Regions from separate parts of the Streptomyces sp. 11x1 genome, predicted to be linked through region 2. Evidence: predicted binding sites of a transcription regulator. Region 2 holds the regulator's gene; the other holds the start of a gene.

Region 1 (4,394 bases), 3.0 Mb from region 2:
CCGCGGCCTCCACCTCGGCCCTGCTGTCGACGGGGACGCGCGCCTCGTTCTCGCGGAGGAACTTCTCGGTCTGGTAGGCGAGTTGCTCGGCGTGGTTGCGGGTCTCGGCGGCCTCGCGGCGCCGGCGGTCGTCGTCGGCGTACTGCTCGGCCTCCCGCATCATGCGGTCGATGTCGTCCTTGGGGAGCGCGGAGCCGCCGGTCACCGTCATCTTCTGTTCACGGCCGGTGGCGAGGTCCTTCGCCGAGACGTGCATGATGCCGTTCGCGTCGATGTCGAAGGCCACCTCGATCTGCGGGACACCGCGCGGCGCGGGCGGCAGCCCGGTGAGGTCGAAGACGCCCAGCTTCTTGTTGTACGCGGCGATCTCCCGCTCCCCCTGGTACACCTGGATGCCGACCGAGGACTGGTTGTCGGCCGCCGTCGTGAAGATCTCCGAACGGCGCGTGGGAATCGTCGTGTTGCGCTCGATCAGCTTGGTCATGATGCCGCCCTTGGTCTCGATGCCCAAGGACAGCGGGGTGACGTCGAGCAGCAGGACGTCCTTCACGTCGCCCCGGATGACGCCCGCCTGGAGCGCGGCGCCGACCGCCACCACCTCGTCGGGGTTCACCCCCTTGTGCGGGTCCTTGCCGGTGAGTTCCCGGACCAGGCCGCTCACGGCGGGCATCCGCGTCGAACCGCCCACGAGGATGACGTGGTCGATCGCCGCGAGCTTCACCCCCGCGTCCTTGACGGCCTGGTGGAACGGCGTCCTGCACCGATCGAGCAGGTCGGCGGTCAGCTCCTGGAACTGGGCGCGCGTCAGCGTCTCCTCCAGGTGGAGGGGCCCTTCCGCGGAAGCAGTGACGTACGGGAGGTTGATCGACGTCTCGGAGGAGCTGGACAGCTCGATCTTGGCCCGCTCCGCGCCCTCCCGCAGCCGCTGCAACGCCATCTTGTCGCGGCCGAGATCGACGCCGTGCTGCCCCCGGAAGCGTTGGACGAGGTGTTCGACGACCCGCTGGTCCCAGTCGTCGCCCCCGAGCCGGGTGTCGCCGTTGGTGGCCTTCACCTCGATGACCCCGTCACCGATCTCCAGGAGGGAGACGTCGAAGGTGCCGCCGCCGAGGTCGAAGACGAGGACGGTCTGCTCCTCGCCCCGGTCCAGGCCGTAGGCGAGGGCCGCCGCCGTGGGCTCGTTGATGATCCGCAGGACCTTCAGGCCCGCGATCTCCCCCGCCTCCTTGGTCGCCTGCCGCTGCGCGTCGTCGAAGTACGCGGGCACGGTGATGACCGCGTCGGTGACGTCCTCGCCGAGGTACGACTCGGCGTCCCGCTTCAGCTTCTGCAGGACGCGCGCGGACAGTTCCTGGGCCCGGTAGCGGGTGCCGTCCACGGAGCCCTCCGTGGGGAACCGCCAACTCGCGTCGCCCATGTGGCGTTTGACGGAGCGCGCCGTGCGCTCCACGTTCGTCACGGCCTGCCGCTTGGCGATCTCGCCGACGAGCACCTCGGCGTTCTTGGCGAAGGCCACCACCGACGGTGTGGTCCGCTGCCCCTCCGTGTTGACGACGACGGTCGGCTCACCGCCCTCCAGCAGGGCCACCACCGAGTTCGTCGTCCCGAGATCGATCCCGACCGCACGCCCCATCGCCGTCCCCTTCCAGCGGAGTCCGCAAGGACCCGCGAGGTCCGCCAAGTGTTCCCACCACCAGCACAAAACTTGAGTGGGCTCTTGTCAATGGGGCGGAGACGGGGCGCACGAAGCAGACGGTCAGGCCAGCTCGGCCGTCAGCGTGATCGTCGTGCCGGTCAGGGCCTGGCTGACCGGGCAGTTCTTCTTTGCGCCCTCGGCCGCCTCCTGGAAGCCGGCCGCGTCGAGGCCGGGCACCTCGCCGCGGACGGTGAGGTGGATGCCGGTGATGCCCTCGCCGGGCTGGAACGTCACGTCGGCCTTGGTCTCCAGGCGGGTGGGCGGGGTGCCCGCGCCCGTGAGGCCGTGGGAGAGCGCCATGGAGAAGCAGCTGGAGTGGGCGGCCGCGATCAGCTCCTCGGGGCTGGTCTTGCCGTTCGCCTGCTCCGCGCGCGACGGCCACGACACCGGCTGCGAACCGATGCCGGAGGAGTCGAAGGTGACGGTGCCGGTGCCCTTGAGCAGCTCGCCTTCCCAGACGGTGTGTGCGGTGCGCGTGGTGGCCACGATGAGTCCTTTCCTGTCAGTCACGATGCCGGAGTCCCGTCGCCGGGGTTCCGCCGCCGGGGTTCCGTGCCCCCATCCGATCACACTCCGGCGGGTACGAGGCTCATCTCACCCTGAACACCGGCCCCCGCGCGGTGAACGGCAGGCGAGCACCTTGGGGAATCAGATACGCGTGCTCCCGCCGCACCCGCAGCACGTCGCACCAGCCGTCCGTGATGACCAGGACCGGTGCGCCCGGCGGGAAGTCGTCGGCGCGGTGCAGCAGATCGACGCCCGGCTGCAGTTCCGTACCGCCGCGCCCGCGTACCCGTACCCGTCCGGCGATCTCGGTGACCGGCAGGTACCCCGCGTCGTGCGGGGCGGCGTCGCAGAACACGACCCGGGCGGCCGGTACGTCCCGGGCCGCCGCGTACGAGGCGATCGCGCCCAGCGCCTTGCCGAGCAGCGTCCGGTCCATGGAGCCGGAGGTGTCGAGGACGACGCCGAAGGTGCAGCGGGCGACCTCCTCGGGCGGGAAGTACCGTCCGGCGCGCGGGATGTCGGGGGTGGCGGACTGACGGCGCGAGGGGCGCGCGTAGGTGCGTACGGCCTGGGGGCTGGGTACGAACTCGTCGAACCAGCGGGCGAGTTGCGCGTCCCAGGGCAGGGGCGGATGGCTGAGGGCGCGGATCTCCTCGACCAGACCGGCGGGCAGCAGGCCGCGTTCCTGCCGCTCGTGCAGGTCGAAGCCCCGGGCCAGGCCCCGGCGGTAGAACTCGTCGAGGTCCACGTAGTCGCGCGGCGAGCCGAGCGGACCGCCGAGGATGTCGCCCACGCCCCTGCCGCGCGGGGTGGCGAGCCTGCGCATCCGGCGCAGGTCACCGACGATCCGGTCGTAGACCTCCTCGGCCGACAGCCCGGTCAGTCCGGGGTCGTACAGCAGCCCCTCGGGCATGGTGCCGACCTGCATCTCGCGCAGCCAGTCGTTGATGACGTAGTCGGCGGCGATGTTGAACAGGAAGGGGTCGCGGGTGCCGCAGCGGTCGCCGTGGCGCAGGGCGGCGTGCAGCATCTCGTGGGCGAGGACGAACCGCCACTCCTCGTCGTCGAACTGGCGGAGCGGGTTGATGTAGATCTCGCCCGCCTCCGCGTCGACGGCCGCGACGGAGATGCCGTGGGCATGGGCGAGTTCGACGTCGGCGACGATCCGGATGCCGGCCGCGATGCCGCCGAGCAGCGGGTAGGAGGAGATGAACCAGCTCAGCGCCTTCTCCCAGGGCCGCATGCGGGTCGGCTCGTCGTCCAGGGACTCACGGCGGCCGCCGGCCATGTCCATCGCGGCGGACATCGTGCGGGTGAGGGCGTGCGCGAAGGCGAGCTGCCAGTCCGTGGGTGTGCCCCGCCACGTGGGCCAGGACAGCAGCAGCTGGTCGGGCTCGCCGCCGGACGTGCCGCAGTGCTCGTACGCCGCCGGGAGTCCGTCACGGCGCCAGCGGGCGGCGAGGCGCTCCTCGTCGCCGTCCGGGTAGCGGTCGGGCAGGTTCTCGGGGGTCAGGCCGACGGGGAAGGTGAGCAGGAACCGGTTGACGGCGACGCAGCGGGCGGCGAGGTCGAACCGGTCGGGCTGGGCGCGCTCGCCCCGCGCCGCCGGGACGTGCCCGAAGCCGAGGTGGATGGCGGCGTGGGCGATGGCCCAGGCCCAGACGTCGGGGGCCGCGAGCCGGTCGGGGTGCGCGTGCAGCACGCCCTCGGAGTCGACCCGGACGAGGCCCTCGCGGGGCGCCAGGTCGCACTTCTCCTTGCGGCAGACGCTGAACCCGACCGCCCGCAGCGCGGAGTTGCGCCGCACCGCCTCCAGTCCCGCCTCGAACGCCTCGGTGGCGAGGTCCCGCTGTGTCTTCCGTTTCCCCCGGCCCTTGCCGCCGGCCGTGCTCACCGGCGCGCCTCCACCAGCCGGGGCATGTCGCGGGCCGCCTCGACCAGGAACCAGGCCGGCAGCACGGGGTTGCCGTCGGTGTCGTCGGCGATGACGGTCTGGGCGACCTCGACGGAGATCTCCGCGAGCCGCACCAGCAGGGACTTGGCGCGGTACGCGGTCTGCCGCCCGTTCGCGGACATGTGCTGCTTGCTGACCGGCAGTTCCTTGATCAGCCGGCCGCGGAAGGAGTCGGCGAGGTAGTACAGCAGGTCGCGGTCCTCCACGCGGTGGGGCCAGCCGGCCTCGCCCTTGAGG
Region 2 (4,394 bases):
CCGCAGTCGGCTCAGCCGCAGCAGCCTGATGTCCCCTCCGGCTCCGAGGACGCCGAGCCGAAGGCCGCCCCCCAGGAGGGGGCGGCCCCGGCCGGGGACGCGGCAGCGACGGCCCAGGTGGCCGGTCTGACGGCGCAGCTGGACCAGGTGCGTACGGCGCTCGGTGAGCGCACGGCGGACCTCCAGCGCCTCCAGGCCGAGTACCAGAACTACCGTCGCCGGGTCGAGCGCGACCGGATCACGGTCAAGGAGATCGCCATCGCGAACCTCCTGACCGAACTCCTGCCCGTGCTCGACGACATCGGCCGCGCGCGCGAGCACGGCGAACTCGTCGGCGGCTTCAAGTCCGTCGCGGAGTCGCTCGAGACCGTCGCCGCGAAGATGGGCCTCATGCAGTTCGGCAAGGAGGGCGAGCCCTTCGACCCGACGATCCACGAGGCCCTGATGCACAGCTACGCGCCCGACGTCACCGAGACGACGTGCGTGGCGATTCTCCAGCCGGGGTATCGCATCGGCGAGCGCACCATCCGCCCCGCGCGGGTGGCCGTGGCCGAGCCGCAGCCCGGCGCGCAGACGGCCAAGGCCGAGGAGGCCGAGGGTGCCTCCGGTGCCGACGACAAGGAGAGCGGTGGCCCGGACGAGGGCTGACGCCACAGGCCGGCACGGCATGCAGGGTGAGTGGAAGGAGGGACGTCGAGGATGAGTACCAAGGACTTCATCGAGAAGGACTACTACAAGGTCCTCGGCGTCCCCAAGGACGCCACCGAGGCCGAGATCAAGAAGGCGTACCGCAAACTCGCCCGCGAATACCACCCGGACGCCAACAAGGGGAACGTCAAGGCCGAGGAGCGCTTCAAGGAGATCTCCGAGGCCAACGACATCCTCGGTGACCCCAAGAAGCGCAAGGAGTACGACGAGGCCCGCACCCTCTTCGGCAACGGCGGCTTCCGCCCCGGGCCCGGCGCCGGTGGCGGCTCGTTCAACTTCGACCTGGGCGACCTCTTCGGAGGCGGCGCGCAGGGCGGCGGCCAGGGCGCGGGCGGTTTCGGCGGGGGCATCGGCGATGTCTTCGGCGGCCTGTTCAACCGGGGCAGCTCCGGCACCACGCGGGTGCAGCCCCGGCGCGGCCAGGACATCGAGTCCGAGGTCACGCTGAGCTTCACCGAGGCCATCGAGGGCGCGACCGTACCGCTGCGCATGTCCTCGCAGTCGCCCTGCAAGGCATGTTCGGGCACCGGCGACGCCAACGGCACCCCCCGGGTGTGCCCGACGTGCGTCGGCACCGGCCAGGTCGCGCGGGGCTCCGGCGGCGGTTTCTCCCTGACGGACCCCTGCCCGGACTGCAAGGGCCGCGGCCTGATCGCCGAGCACCCCTGCGACATCTGCCACGGCTCGGGGCGCGCCAAGTCCTCCCGCACCATGCAGGTCCGGATCCCGGCGGGCGTCTCCGACGGCCAGCGGATCCGGCTGCGCGGCAAGGGCGCCCCCGGTGAACGGGGCGGCCCGGCGGGCGACTTGTACGTCGTCGTGCACGTCGACCCGCACCCGGTGTTCGGCCGCAAGGACGACAACCTCACGGTGACCGTCCCGGTGACGTACCCCGAGGCGGCGCTCGGCGGAGAGGTCCGGGTCCCGACCCTGGGCGGTCCGCCGGTCACCCTGAAACTGCCTCCGGGCACCCCCAACGGCCGTACGATGCGGGCCCGGGGCAAGGGCGCCTTCCGCAAGGACGGCACCCGCGGGGACCTGCTGATCACGGTCGAGGTGAGTGTCCCGAAGGACCTGTCGGGGAAGGCTCGTGACGCGCTGGAGGCGTATCGCGAGGCGACTGCGGGCGAGGACCCGCGAGCGGAGCTGTTCCAGGCCGCGAAGGGAGCATGAATGTGATGGACGGCCGCCGTAGGAACCCTTATGAGCTGACGGAAGAGACACCGGTGTACGTCATCTCGGTGGCCGCCCAGCTCTCCGGACTGCACCCGCAGACCCTGCGCCAGTACGACCGTCTCGGCCTGGTCTCCCCGGACCGCACCGCCGGGCGGGGCCGTCGCTACTCGGCCCGTGACATCGAACTGCTGCGTACCGTCCAGCAGTTGTCGCAGGACGAGGGCATCAACCTGGCCGGCATCAAGCGCATCATCGAACTGGAGAACCAGGTCGCCGCGCTCCAGTCCCGGGTGGCCGAGATGGAGGCCGCGCTCGACGGCGCCGCCGCGGCCATGCGCCAGCGCGAGGCGGCGGTCCACGCGTCGTACCGTCGCGATCTGGTGCCGTACCAGGAAGTGCAGCAGAGCAGCGCGTTGGTGGTGTGGCGGCCTAAGGGGCGGCAGACGTCCGCAGACTGACGGCACGTCAAGTGCGGTCAGGGGCCCGGAGATTCAGCTGTTCGGCTGAACCCCCGGGCCCCTGCCGCGTCCTTGTAGGTGTGCTCAGGGGGCCAGAGCCACCCAGGCGTCGCCGGGGGGCGATTCGGTGCCGTCGGTGTGGAGGGCGGTCACCCAGTAGAAGTGGGTGGTGCCGGCGGCGGCCGTGGTGTCGGTGTACGACGTGCCGGTGACCGGGTCGGCGGTCAGGGGCTCGTAGGCGGCGGTGGCCGGGTTCCACCGGTACACCCGGTAGCCCGTGATGTCCGTCCCGTCGGAGTCGCTGGACAGCTTCCAGGTGAGGTCGACCCCGGTCCCGCCGGCGGCCTTCTCGGCGCTCGCGTCGACCAGCCAGTCCGCGGGGGTCTCCACGGTGGGCCGCAGGTCGAGTTCGGTGACGGTCGTGGACACCATCTTGTCGGCCAGCGTGTAGTTGGAGTTGCCCGAGGTGTCCACCGCGTCCACGAAGTACGTGTGGTGCTCGCCGTCCTGGAGGTTCCCCGAGTCGACGAGCCGACTGGTGCCCGCCTTGACCGTGCCCACATGCGTGTACCCGGTCCCGTCGTCCACCGTGCTGACCCGGAACACGTTGTACTCGGCGAGGTCGGCGACCGGGCTGTCGTCCCAGTCGAGGACCGTGCCGTACTCGGTGGCGGTGGCCGTGAACCCGGTGACGAGCGGCGGGGCGGTGCCGTCGCCGTAGCCGTGGGAGATGGTCTGCGAGGGGCCCGACTCCCGGCCGAGCGCGTCGACGGTCGTCACCCAGTACACGTAGAACCCGTCGTCGGGGCTCGGCACGACCGTGGTGTCGGTGCAGGTGTAGCTGTACCTGGTGCCGTAGGCGGTGTCGGTGAGCTTCGGTTCGCAGGGCACGACCTGGGAGTCGACGACGTCGAAGGTCCCGGTCGCGTTGTCGAAACGGCGCTCCTCGCGGTGGACCCGGAACTCGGTCGGCGCGTACGGCGACACGTCCCAGCGCAGATCGACGCCGCCGCCGTCCTCCGGCCGGTTCTCCGTCTTCCAGAGGTACGGCACCGCGAGCGGCCTGGCGATCGACACCACCGACGAGTACGCGGTGTTGCCCGCCGCGTCCGACACCGCGACCTTGTAGTACGAGGTCTCCCCGTACGGGGCGGTGGCATCGGTCGCCGAGTTGCCCCAGGGGCCCTTGACCTCCTCGAACGGCCCGTCGGGCGAGGCGGCCCTCAGCAGCCGGTTCGTCTCGGCCCCCTCGGACATCCACCAGAGCGACACCCCGTCGAGGGAGGACTCACCGCTGACCTTCAGATCCCGGACGGTCGGCGGGATCCGGTCCACCGTGGTGACCAGCTGATCGGCCGTGCCCGTCGACGTGTTGCCCGCCCTGTCGTAGGCGCGGACCTCGTAGTAGTACGCCGCGCCCGACTTCGGCAGCCCGGTGTCGGTGTACGAGGTGGAGGTGGTCGTCGCGAGCGGCGTGCTGCCGAACGACGTGCCCTTGAGCCGCCGGTAGACCTTGTACCCGGCGAGGTCCATCTCCTTGTTCTTCGCCCAGGTGACCTTGGCCCTGCCGGTGGCTTCGTCGTACGTGACCGCGGCCCCCGTCGGGACTAGCGGCTTGACCTTGTCGACGTCGGCGGAGGTGCGGGGCGTGTACGTGAACTTGACCTTGGCGGCGCCGGTCCAGTTGACGTAGTCGACGCGCAGGGTGTGCTTGCCGGAGGGGATGGTGAGGTTGAGGGTCTTGGAGACGGTCGTCGAGCCGTTCTTCCAGAGGCTGATCTTGCGGGCGTCGGTCGTGCCCGGGTCCAGATAGACGCGGATGCCGTCCAGACCGGAGACGGAGAGCGTGAAGGGGCCGCCGGAGCCGAAGTCGCGGGTCACGGTCCAGCGGACGCCGAAGTTGTTGGACGGCAGGCCGGTGGCGGGTGCGCCGGTGCCCCAGTTCTGGTCGATCGCGCTGTCGCAGTCCGTCCTCTTCGGGGTGCCGGAGAAAGTGGTGTTCGCGAAGAACTGCCGCTTGAAGACGGGGGAGGAGCAGGTGACGGCGGCGTT

Evidence for each region. Region 2 encodes HspR, which represses chaperone genes until heat shock. Its sites were predicted from a motif close to TTGAGNNNNNNNNNCTCAA; they were not measured.
Region 1: a site for HspR is predicted at 1,706-1,724, ahead of dnaK (molecular chaperone DnaK). Genes of this name have one in related genera too.

What each region holds. Positions count from the first base shown of each region.
Region 1 is NZ_CP122458.1:1,826,485-1,830,878, forward strand. It holds gene dnaK (molecular chaperone DnaK) at 1-1,633, opposite strand, end outside; gene P8T65_RS08105 (OsmC family protein) at 1,757-2,182, opposite strand; gene P8T65_RS08110 (DUF2201 family putative metallopeptidase) at 2,286-4,097, opposite strand; gene P8T65_RS08115 (MoxR family ATPase) at 4,094-4,394, opposite strand, start outside.
Region 2 is NZ_CP122458.1:4,787,396-4,791,789, reverse strand. It holds gene grpE (nucleotide exchange factor GrpE) at 1-648, shown strand, start outside; gene dnaJ (molecular chaperone DnaJ) at 700-1,881, shown strand; gene P8T65_RS20895 (heat shock protein transcriptional repressor HspR) at 1,887-2,342, shown strand; gene P8T65_RS20890 (PA14 domain-containing protein) at 2,427-4,394, opposite strand, start outside.